2 regions of the Bacillus sp. CPT56D-587-MTF genome follow, and region 2 is predicted to be linked to the other one. Evidence: a T-box and tRNA genes for the amino acid it is inferred to sense, from the RefSeq annotation. Region 2 holds a T-box; the other holds one or more tRNA genes.

Region 1 (5,680 bases), 3.8 Mb from region 2:
AAAAACTTGTTGACTTTCGAGGTCAAATGAGTTAAAATGATTCTTGTCTTAAATGAATACAGTCTGGTAATGATGGCAGAGAGGTCACACCCGTTCCCATACCGAACACGGAAGTTAAGCTCTCTAGCGCCGATGGTAGTTGGGACCTTGTCCCTGTGAGAGTAGGACGTTGCCAGGCAAAATGGAGGATTAGCTCAGCTGGGAGAGCACCTGCCTTACAAGCAGGGGGTCGGCGGTTCGATCCCGTCATCCTCCACCATATATGTCGGAGGGGTAGCGAAGTGGCTAAACGCGGCGGACTGTAAATCCGCTCCTTCGGGTTCGGCAGTTCGAATCTGCCCCCCTCCACCATTCTTAATTAATGGGCTATAGCCAAGCGGTAAGGCAACGGACTTTGACTCCGTCATGCGCTGGTTCGAATCCAGCTAGCCCAGCCATTAAGAGCCATTAGCTCAGTTGGTAGAGCATCTGACTTTTAATCAGAGGGTCGAAGGTTCGAGTCCTTCATGGCTCACCATTTTAATGAAATATGCGGGTGTGGCGGAATTGGCAGACGCACTAGACTTAGGATCTAGCGCCTTTGGCGTGGGGGTTCGACTCCCTTCACCCGCACTTTTAATAAAATAACTCATACATGTCTTGCGGAAGTAGTTCAGTGGTAGAATACAACCTTGCCAAGGTTGGGGTCGCGGGTTCGAATCCCGTCTTCCGCTCCAATTTTCAATATGACATGCCGGGGTGGCGGAACAGGCAGACGCACAGGACTTAAAATCCTGCGGTGGGTGACCACCGTGCGGGTTCGACCCCCGCCCTCGGCACCATATGCGCCCGTAGCTCAATTGGATAGAGCGTTTGACTACGGATCAAGAGGTTAGGGGTTCGACTCCTCTCGGGCGCGCTTTTATTAACGGGAAGTGGCTCAGCTTGGTAGAGCACCTGGTTTGGGACCAGGGGGTCGCAGGTTCAAATCCTGTCTTCCCGATATTCCCAAAAAACATGGGGCCTTAGCTCAGCTGGGAGAGCGCCTGCCTTGCACGCAGGAGGTCAGCGGTTCGATCCCGCTAGGCTCCACTTTATTTAATATATGTCTCGGAGGTATACCCAAGTTCGGCTGAAGGGATCGGTCTTGAAAACCGACAGGCGGTGAGAATCGCGCGGGGGTTCGAATCCCTCTACCTCCTCCATTTTTTCTTTAATGGCTTAGACATATAATAATAAAATATTTATTTTTTCCTTCATGGAGGTATACCCAAGTTCGGCTGAAGGGATCGGTCTTGAAAACCGACAGGCGGCGAGAGTCGCGCGGGGGTTCGAATCCCTCTACCTCCTCCATTTTTAAAACTTTATATTGTCGCGGGGTGGAGCAGCACGGTAGCTCGTCGGGCTCATAACCCGAAGGTCGCAGGTTCAAATCCTGTCCCCGCAACCAAATGGTCCCGTGGTGTAGTGGTTAACATGCCTGCCTGTCACGCAGGAGATCGCCGGTTCGACCCCGGTCGGGACCGCCATTTATGTTGGCTCGGTAGCTCAGTCGGTAGAGCAGAGGACTGAAAATCCTCGTGTCGGCGGTTCGATTCCGTCCCGAGCCACCATTTTTTTTATGCCGGCTTAGCTCAATTGGTAGAGCAACTGACTTGTAATCAGTAGGTTGGGGGTTCAAGTCCTCTAGCCGGCATCATTTAGGGGCATAGTTTAAAGGTAGAACTGAGGTCTCCAAAACCTCCAGTGTGGGTTCGATTCCTACTGCCCCTGTAAAGTATATGGGCCTATAGCTCAGCTGGTTAGAGCGCACGCCTGATAAGCGTGAGGTCGATGGTTCGAGTCCATTTAGGCCCACCATATATTATTCCGCAGTAGCTCAGTGGTAGAGCTATCGGCTGTTAACCGATCGGTCGTAGGTTCGAGTCCTACCTGCGGAGCCATGGCCCGTTGGTCAAGTGGTTAAGACACCGCCCTTTCACGGCGGTAACACGGGTTCGAATCCCGTACGGGTCATACCAAAAAGAGTCAGCATTATGCTGGCTCTTTTTTATTTTGTTAATCCTTTTTATTACGTTACTTTCCAGAAATAAATAAAGGAATTTTGGAAAAGCTATGGTATGTATAAAAAGGAGGAAATCATAATGACACGAGTGAGAGACTTAATGAGTACCCATATTGTACATTGTACACCGCTAGACAATGTATATGAGGCAGCTGTAAAAATGAAGGAAGAATCGATTGGATTAATTCCTGTTGTTGAAAATGAGCAAGTTGTTGGGCTTGTTACTGATCGTGATTTAGTCGTTCGAGGGATTGCTGAAAAACATCCTGGATCTAATAAGATTACAAATGTAATGACAACAAATATTATCTCAGTTTCTCCAAATGATTCTATTGAAAAAGCTACAGAGCTAATGGCACAGCATCAAATTAGACGATTACCAGTAGTTGATAGTGGTCAACTTATTGGCATGTTAGCACTAGGAGATTTAGCTATAAGGGAATCAGCAGATGATCAAGCTGGATTTGCCTTGAGCGAAATCTCAGAGCGTACAGAGTAAATTGAAACTTTCATTAACCGAGAGTTTAATGGTCACTCATAAAGAGCTAAATTATATATAAATTTCAGATACATTATTCTAGTATATATGGATTAAACTAATATGTTAGCGTGATGTATCTGAGACATTATATAATAAGTATGTGGTTAATAATTTCGACATTTTTTAAAATTTGTTATTCTTAATTTTTAATAAGAGAAAAGATGATATACTGATAGATATAAGCATTATGAGAGATTTTGAATATAACAATATTAATTTTTAGTGGTGCGATAATAAATTAATATTTCCTACATAGATGAAAAGGGAAGGGGAATTATATGAAGGCTGTACAGGGCGATCCAAATTGGAATTTGGTTACAGATACATATATAGAACCAAATAATTTCGCTGAATTATTTTCTTTGCTTGTACCTTGTCACCCAAAAGGTGAGGGGAAAGAACGAACTATATTAGTATGGAAAGAGAAAGAATTTTATAAAGAAGAAAATTTAGCGGCATTTATCGTATATGGCATGAATAAAGCAAAGAAATTACCGCAGTTTCATAAAGATGAAATTCCAACTTTAGTGCGTATTCTTCGCTTATGCCAAGAGATTGGTTGGTATGAAGAGGCAAATGATTTTATGATAGCGCAAGGATTAGCTGAGTTTGTTCATACTTCATTGGAATATGAAACATGGGATCTTTTGACGCAATCAGTTGCTTTAAATTATTTAATTATTAAATATCGTATAGGTGAATTGACAGATAGGGATATTGAAATTTGGGATAGAGTTAAATTTAATGAGAAGTGTATAACCGATTGTAAACATTTATTATCTCATAAAGAAGTATTGGAATTTACATTCTTTTATATGTGCAAGAGAGCGAAATCATTATCAAAAGAGCAATTAAATAGTGATATGATGAGTTTAGCAATGTATTGTAATACTTTTGTATATGATTTGTATACACATGATTTATTACGGAAATATCGTAAGTGTACAGATTTCCTATCATATTATGGACCTAGTCAGGCAGTTTTAGCATGTCAAAGAGCTGTATTATCTCAAATTTCCGATCGCTTAGACCCATTAAAGACAACGCATGTAGATGATTATTTATATGTGATGAAAGAAATGATGGAGCATATGACGATAGGAGTAATGGATCGATATGGTCATTTTATTGGAAAGCTACTATCTTATGTGCCATTTTTCGAAATGATACAAGTTCCACAGCATGCATATTATTGTGAAGAATTACTGTATATTTGTAAGGGCATTGAATATAAAGAAGAAACACTACGCAATTATATATTTATACAATTACATGATTGTTTACCATCATTTTTTAGGCTATTTCTTAAAAATAAGCGTTACGCAACGATTCATGATATTCTTTTCTATTGGTGCGATGACGAACAACGAATGAGCTTAGAGAAAAAATATAATCTAAGCTTTATTTATGAAAAATATGCTTGTGGATAAACAATATTTTCGATATGAAAAATTAATATAAATTAAAAAGGATCTCCAGTTTATGTGAGATCCTTTTTTGTTAGTAAAACAAGGAGAAAGTGATTAAGACAAGAAACAACATTCCATATAGGAGAAGTTGTGCAGTATAACTTCCTTGTATACCAAAAAAAGTATTGGCTTTCTTATACAAATGCAATATGTATTTTATTGGAGCATCTTTGAAAGATTGGTACACAGTGTCTCCTCTTTCTAAGCTTCTTGTTCTTGTTTTTGGTTATAAGGGACATTAATATATCTAGCTACAAATAATAAAACAGCCATAAAGAATACTGGAAATACAGTAGATAAATAAAAGCCATTACTAATTATATTTGTTATGAGAGCACTCAAAAGAAAAATAGCATTATAAATATGGGCAATTTTTTGTTTTAGTTGCACTTGAAATGATTCCATCATAATTTCTAATGCAACAAAAGCAATAATAATAGATAAAAATACAATGTTTGTATTGTAAATGATTAAACAACAGATTAAACCTAAAAAGGCTACGTATTCAATTATAAGAGGTATATTGCGTGGCATACAATTTACCTAACTAAATATGGCAGTGGATTTACTGCATTTGTTTTTTCAAAATTCCATTCTCCATTATGTAATTCAAAATGAAGATGTTGCCCGTATGAATGACCTGTGTTTCCCATATGACCTATTAATTGTCCAGTCTGTACTTGATCACCAGCTTGTACAGTGCGATCCTTCATATGAGCATAAACAGTTGTATATAATTTCCCATTGATTTGATGCGCAATGAAAACAACATTGCCATAGCTAGCTGAATAATAAGATTTCACAACTTTACCTGCAGCAGCAGCTTGGATAGAGACGTTTCCTGGAGCGGCAATATCTATACCATAATGCATTTGTTCCCAGCGTATATCAAAGGTTGAGCTAATTCTTCCTTGAGCGGGGAATTTGAAAGCAGCTGGAATTGATGAAGGCTGATCTGTTTTAGCTTGTGGTTGATTTTGTACTACATAGTGTTTTGCTACATATCCGTATCCTGTGCCAAAACGAATTTTATACCAAGTACCTACAGTTTCTACTACTTGTACTTGAGTACCGTTTTGTAATGAACCGAGTAGAGCGCTACTTGTACTAGCTGTGCTACGTACATTTAGATTAGGTGTTGCAACAGTATATTTTGTATTATTTTGAACGGTGATTCCTTTTACTAAGGGTTGTGAACCATTAGAGATGAATGCTTTTTGTACGTAACCTGTTTGGCCATTATGTGATATTTTATACCATTCGCCTTGATCTTCTTGAACGGTAATAAACTTACCATTTGGTAATACATCTAAAATGGAAGATTCTAAATTAGGTTCAGAGCGAACGTTTAATGCATTAGCATTAACGATGTATTGATCATTAGATTGAAGTTTGTTTTTTAGTAAAATAGCATCTTTTTGTACATAACCTACTTTATTATGAACAGATACTTTATACCAACCATTAGTTGTTTCAATGATGTTCACTTTTGTATTAAAGCGAATTGTATCAATTGATGTGCTTTTTACGTTATCTTCTGTATGTAATGCTACTTGATCGACTTTGACATACCCAGTTTTAATATTAGATAATTGTTCAGCGTTTGCTTTTTGTACATTTGTTTCA
Region 2 (5,850 bases):
TATTTATGTACAAATTTATTTTTATTGGCATTGGCCTTAATATGTGTAGAATCTGTCATCAGTGCACGTCCTCCTACCATCCGGTGCTCCGTCGCTTGTCTCACAATCTCATCAAAAATTTCTTCGAAAATATTTGTATGAATAAAACGAGTACGACGATTCCAACTGATTGTAGAGTGATCCGGAATAGTATCCGATAGAGAAAACCCTAAAAACCAACGGTAGGCAATATTCGTTTTAATTTCCTTTTCCAATTGACGCTCAGAACGAATACCGTAAAAATATCCAATAAACATCATCTTAAATAAAACAATAGGATGAATGGACGGGCGTCCATTGTTTTCACAGTAATAAGGGCGTAACTTCTCTTCAATAAAATCAAAACTAATTGTCGCTTCAATTGCACGAAGGAAATGATCTTGTGGAACCAACTCTTCTACAGAAACAGATACACGCTCATCACGATGATTTTTTAAAGCACCCATCATAAAAAATCTCTCCTTTTCCTCTTTTTTATCAGTGTTGACACATAAAAAGAGGTTCAGACACAAAAACAGGCTGTGGAGAAGACTTTCTCCACAGCCTGAGAAAAGCAGGGAATTAATTTCCCTGCTTTTTTGTTTTCTTATACAAGGATTCAATTAGATATAGAATGAATCACCTGCAGACATGAGAACCCAGAAAATAACCCCCAGTAGTCCCGCAATAAAAATAATAAATCCTATGTTGTGTATACTTTTACATTGTGCTTGTAATCCATTTATCCTCGCTAATAAGACAATTAAAGAAATTAAAATTAGTATAAAGAAGTTGTTATAAAAAGAGTAAAGAGAGGTATCATCATGATACCTCTCTTTATCCTAAGAATGCTAACATATTATTGATAATATGAAATAACATAGCTGGAATAATGGATTTTGTTTTCAGGCGTAATATTTAAATATTACATATAAAGGTGTATTTTCCATAAAATAATAAAAGAGGTATCACCCTGTAGTGATGCCTCTTTCTCATTGATAACTATGTTCTGTCTTGTTATTCAATTTTGCTTGCTCTATTTGCAATTCACGCTCTACCAATCGATCTAATTGCTGAATTGCTTTAAGTGCTTTTTCATAAGAAATTGTTCGATAATGATGCGCTCCGCCCGGTTCTTCATCTGCTTCGTCTGCCCATTTAATAATATTTTGAAGAGATGTTCTTTCAATTTCTTGTTCCACTAAGAAAGAATCTGTATGAAGAAGAATTGCAATAGAAATTTCTTTTGCTAGTTTTGGATGTTCTCCTAATCTAATAAGTAATTTATGTGCTCTTTCAGCGCCTTTAATTGCATGGATATCATTCTTTTTATATAAGTCATAATCCCATTCGCCGCCTGTGTACCACGTATGATGTCCGATATCATGAAGGAAGCCAGCTTTTGTGGCAGCATCGACTGAGGCGTGATGCTTTTTGGCTAGGTGAAACGCATGGTAAGCGACAGCGATCGCGTGGACCATTCCAGAACGGTTTACGTATTTTTGTGTAATGTGGTGTTTAAAAATTTGTTCAAGCGTAATACGGTGCATAAAACATTCACTCCTTTTATCTTATGGTGTATATGAAGAAAAATCGATCGGTTTAAATGTATTTTGAACATTGTACTCCATCATAGTTCGTTAGTAAAGTAGAAATGTTTAGGAGAAGAAAAAATTTTTCTGCAAAAAAATCACCTTAGCTTATGCAAAGGTGATTTTCAAATTGCTTATTTTTTTAATCCTTGCTCTAGTGTTTCTAACATTTCGTGCTTTTCATTTTCATCAGCGTTTTTCCAAATGACTTCAAATAAAACGCCAAGACCTGGAAGCATTTTTTCTTCACCGCTTTGAATTGCATCGACGATTGTTTCTTGTAATTGATCTTGTGAATTTCCAGATACATTCGCTAATACGGCACCACGTAAATTAAAACTCATTGCTTTCACCTCTTCTTCAGAATTGAAACTGACGTTAGTTTTTGTTCTTTTTTATGTAAATATGTATGAAAAATAGGCTATAATGATAAGACAAGAAGAGAGGGAAATACATATTATGAAAAACATTGATTCAGTACAAAATCCGCGTGTAAAGCAGTGGAAAAAGCTGCAAACGAAAAAAGAACGCGATAAAAAAGGTTTATTTTTTGTAGAAGGATTCCACTTAGTCGAGGAAGCTTTGAAGACAGGAATTGTAACAGAACTTATCGTTTCAGATCAGACAGACCTTCCGAAAGATTGGACAGTTAATGATGTGGAAATGTACATCGTACCTGAGGCGATTGTAAAAATACTTCGTGAAACAGAAACGACGCAAGGTGTATTTGCTGTTTGTGAGAAGCATGAGAAAGAAGTAGCTCTTACTGATGGGAAATTCCTTTTATTAGATGGCCTGCAAGACCCAGGTAATTTAGGAACAATTATTCGTACAGCTGATGCAGCTGGTATTCACGCCGTTGTGCTTGGAGAAGGTTGTGTTGATGTTTACAATAGTAAAGTACTCCGCTCTACACAAGGCTCTATTTTCCACTTACCAATTGTAAAAGGGAACTTAGAAGAATGGGTAGACAAGTTAAAAGAAAATAACGTTCCTGTATATGGAACAGCTCTTGAAAATGGAGTTCCGTATGGTGAAGTAACGCCGGCTGGCAGTTTTGCATTAATTGTAGGAAATGAAGGAAATGGCGTACGCCAAGAAATTCTTGCAAAAACGGATCAAAACTTGTATATTCCGATTTACGGCGGGGCAGAATCATTAAATGTTGCGGTTGCAGCAGGGATTTTAACGTATTATTTGCAAAGCCCGGTTGCGAACAAATAAAAAACTTCTTATAATAAGTTGAAGTACATTATATTAAAAGTTAAATAACGAAAAACGTTGATAGAGAAGAGTAGCTTACAAAATCGCCATATAGGGAGAGAATGTCGTAGACTGAAAGCATTCTTATGGTAGACGAAAGTGAATTCACCTCTGGAGTTGACGCCAGGACCATGTATATGTAAAGGCGTTCCGGTCAGAATTGATCGTTATAACTAATGAGTGGGCAGACATGTTCTGTCAATTTAGGGTGGTACCGCGAATTTACCTCGTCCCTTTTTGGGAGCGAGGTTTTTTTATTTTTAAAATTAGGAGGGTTCCAAAATGGAAGCACGTTTAAAAGAGCTAAAGCAAAAAGCGTTAGAGCTTATTGAAGAAGCGAAAGAGCTGAAAGGCTTAAACGACGTACGCGTAGCGTATTTAGGAAAAAAAGGTCCAATTACAGAAGTATTACGCGGCATGGGAAAATTATCAGCAGAAGAGCGTCCACGTATGGGAGCATTAGTAAATGAAGTACGTGAAGCGATTCAAACGCGTCTAGACGACAAAATTAGTAACTTAGAAAAAGCAGTAATTGAAGCGAAATTAGCTACTGAAACAATTGATGTTACATTGCCAGGTCGTCCTGTTGAAACAGGTTGTCACCATCCGTTAACGGCTGTTGTTGAGCAAATTGAAGATGTATTCATCGGTATGGGTTATGAAGTAGCTGAAGGAACAGAAGTAGAAAAAGACTACTACAACTTCGAAGCACTAAACTTACCGAAAGATCATCCAGCGCGTGATATGCAAGATACATTCTACATCACAGAAGAAACGTTACTACGTACACATACATCTTCTGTGCAAGCACGTACGATGGAAAATAATAAAGAAAAAGGCCCAATTAAAATTATTTGTCCTGGTAAAGTGTATCGCCGTGATGACGACGATGCGACGCATTCACATCAGTTCATGCAAATTGAAGGTCTTGTAATTGATAAAAACATTCGTATGAGTGACTTAAAAGGTACACTGCAAGTATTCGTGAAAAAGATGTTCGGTGAAGATCGTGAAATCCGTCTTCGTCCAAGTTTCTTCCCATTCACAGAGCCATCTGTAGAGATGGATATTTCTTGTATGATGTGTCATGGCAAAGGCTGCGGCACTTGTAAAGGAACTGGCTGGATTGAAATTCTAGGCGCAGGTATGGTTCACCCGAACGTACTTGAAATGGCTGGTTATGATTCAAAAGAATATCAAGGTTTCGCATTCGGTATGGGCGCAGAGCGTATCGCAATGTTGAAATACGGAGTAGATGACATTCGTCATTTCTATACAAATGATGTACGTTTCTTACAACAATTCAAACGAGCGTAAGGGAAGGAGAGGATAAGTATGTTCGTATCATATCGTTGGTTACAAGAGTATGTAGATATTAAAGATGTAACAGCACAAGAACTAGCAGACAAAATCACGAAAAGTGGTATTGAAGTAGAAGGCGTTGAAGTATTAAATAAAGGTGTAAAAGGTGTTGTAGTTGGTCACGTATTAGAATGTGAAAAACACCCAGAAGCTGATAAATTAAGCAAATGCTTAATCGATATCGGTGAAGAAGAGCCAGTTCAAATTATTTGTGGAGCTGCTAACATTGCAAAAGGTTTAAAAGTACCAGTTGCAAAAGTTGGAGCTGTACTTCCTGGTAACTTCAAAATCAAAAAAGCAAAACTACGCGGTGAAGCTTCTCACGGTATGGTTTGTGCTCTTCAAGAGCTTGGTATTGATGGAAAGTTAGTTTCAAAAGAATACGCAGATGGTATCTTCATCTTCCCAAGTGACGCTGAAGTTGGTGCAGATGCACTTGAAATTTTAAACTTACACGATGAAGTACTTGAGCTTGGCTTAACACCAAACCGTGCAGATTGCTTAAACATGTTAGGTGTTGCTTACGAAGTAGCTGCTATTTATGGCCGCGAAGTAAAACTTCCAGCTATCGACTTACAAGAAACAGCAGAAAAAACTTCTGATTATATTTCTGTAAGTGTAGAAGCGAAAGAAGAAAACCCATTATACATTGCAAAAATGGTTAAAAACGTAAAGATTGGTCCATCACCAATGTGGATGCAAACTCGTCTTATGGCAGCTGGCATTCGTCCAATTAGCAACGTAGTTGATATTACAAACTACATTTTAATGGAATACGGTCAACCGTTACATGCATTCGATTACGATAAATTAGGTTCAAAAGAAATCGTTGTTCGTCTTGCAAAAGAAGGCGAAAAAATTGAAACGTTAGATGATCAAGAGCGTACATTACAAAGCCACCACCTTGTAATTACAAACGGCACGAAAGCTTTAGCTGTTGCTGGTGTAATGGGCGGGGCGGATTCTGAAGTTACAAATGAGACAGTAAACGTTCTAATTGAGTCTGCATACTTTGCAGGTCAAACAGTACGTCGTACATCAAAAGACTTAGGTCTTCGTAGTGAATCAAGTGCACGTTTCGAAAAAGGAATCGACCCAACACGTACATTTGAAGCAATTCAACACGCAGCTGCTTTAATGGCGAAATATGCTGGCGGTGAAGCACTTGAAGGTGTAGTAGAAGCTGACAACTTACAAGTACAAGAGCGTACAGTATCTGTTACTGCTGAAAAAGTAAACCGTGTATTAGGTACAAATATTTCTGCGAGTGAAATGGGTACAATGTTCACAAACTTGAAATTCCCATTCACAGAAGTAGAAGGAACATTCCATGTAAATGTACCAGCACGTCGTCCTGATATTACAATTTCAGAAGACTTAGTAGAAGAAGTAGGCCGTCTATACGGTTATGACCACATTCCAGTTACATTACCTTCTGGAACGATGACTCGTGGTAAATTAACATCAGCACAAACGAAACGTCGTAAAGTACGCCGCTTCTTAGAGGGTGCTGGTTTATATGAAGCAATCACATATTCATTAACAAGCGCTGATAAAGCGAAACAATATATGGTTGAGCCAAACGAAAAGGCGCCTGTAGGTCTTGCACTTCCAA

The links. A T-box is a leader RNA that pairs with one kind of tRNA and senses whether it is charged. The one in region 2 lies ahead of pheS (phenylalanine--tRNA ligase subunit alpha), so its partner is inferred to be a tRNA-Phe.
Region 1: it has a tRNA-Phe gene. The T-box ahead of pheS (phenylalanine--tRNA ligase subunit alpha) is inferred to sense a tRNA for this amino acid. The anticodon was not compared.

What each region holds. Positions count from the first base shown of each region.
Region 1 is NZ_JBYTEF010000001.1:372,700-378,379, forward strand. It holds rRNA gene rrf (5S ribosomal RNA) at 63-178, shown strand; tRNA gene AC3WVZ_RS01845 (tRNA-Val) at 184-259, shown strand; tRNA gene AC3WVZ_RS01850 (tRNA-Tyr) at 268-351, shown strand; tRNA gene AC3WVZ_RS01855 (tRNA-Gln) at 363-437, shown strand; tRNA gene AC3WVZ_RS01860 (tRNA-Lys) at 442-517, shown strand; tRNA gene AC3WVZ_RS01865 (tRNA-Leu) at 532-612, shown strand; tRNA gene AC3WVZ_RS01870 (tRNA-Gly) at 642-716, shown strand; tRNA gene AC3WVZ_RS01875 (tRNA-Leu) at 733-821, shown strand; tRNA gene AC3WVZ_RS01880 (tRNA-Arg) at 825-898, shown strand; tRNA gene AC3WVZ_RS01885 (tRNA-Pro) at 909-982, shown strand; tRNA gene AC3WVZ_RS01890 (tRNA-Ala) at 999-1,071, shown strand; tRNA gene AC3WVZ_RS01895 (tRNA-Ser) at 1,092-1,184, shown strand; tRNA gene AC3WVZ_RS01900 (tRNA-Ser) at 1,240-1,332, shown strand; tRNA gene AC3WVZ_RS01905 (tRNA-Met) at 1,353-1,429, shown strand; tRNA gene AC3WVZ_RS01910 (tRNA-Asp) at 1,433-1,508, shown strand; tRNA gene AC3WVZ_RS01915 (tRNA-Phe) at 1,517-1,592, shown strand; tRNA gene AC3WVZ_RS01920 (tRNA-Thr) at 1,603-1,675, shown strand; tRNA gene AC3WVZ_RS01925 (tRNA-Trp) at 1,682-1,752, shown strand; tRNA gene AC3WVZ_RS01930 (tRNA-Ile) at 1,763-1,839, shown strand; tRNA gene AC3WVZ_RS01935 (tRNA-Asn) at 1,848-1,922, shown strand; tRNA gene AC3WVZ_RS01940 (tRNA-Glu) at 1,924-1,995, shown strand; gene AC3WVZ_RS01945 (CBS domain-containing protein) at 2,124-2,543, shown strand; gene AC3WVZ_RS01950 (DUF3965 domain-containing protein) at 2,864-4,015, shown strand; gene AC3WVZ_RS01955 (hypothetical protein) at 4,256-4,588, opposite strand; gene AC3WVZ_RS01960 (SH3 domain-containing protein) at 4,594-5,680, opposite strand, start outside.
Region 2 is NZ_JBYTEF010000001.1:4,200,715-4,206,564, reverse strand. It holds partial or broken gene AC3WVZ_RS21675 (IS1182-like element ISBth7 family transposase) at 1-488, opposite strand, end outside; partial or broken gene AC3WVZ_RS21670 (DNA-binding protein) at 642-797, opposite strand; partial or broken gene AC3WVZ_RS21665 (CPBP family intramembrane glutamic endopeptidase) at 856-936, opposite strand; gene AC3WVZ_RS21660 (HD domain-containing protein) at 1,011-1,568, opposite strand; gene sspI (small acid-soluble spore protein SspI) at 1,745-1,954, opposite strand; gene AC3WVZ_RS21650 (TrmH family RNA methyltransferase) at 2,037-2,834, shown strand; T-box leader at 2,883-3,111, shown strand; gene pheS (phenylalanine--tRNA ligase subunit alpha) at 3,156-4,190, shown strand; gene pheT (phenylalanine--tRNA ligase subunit beta) at 4,209-5,850, shown strand, end outside.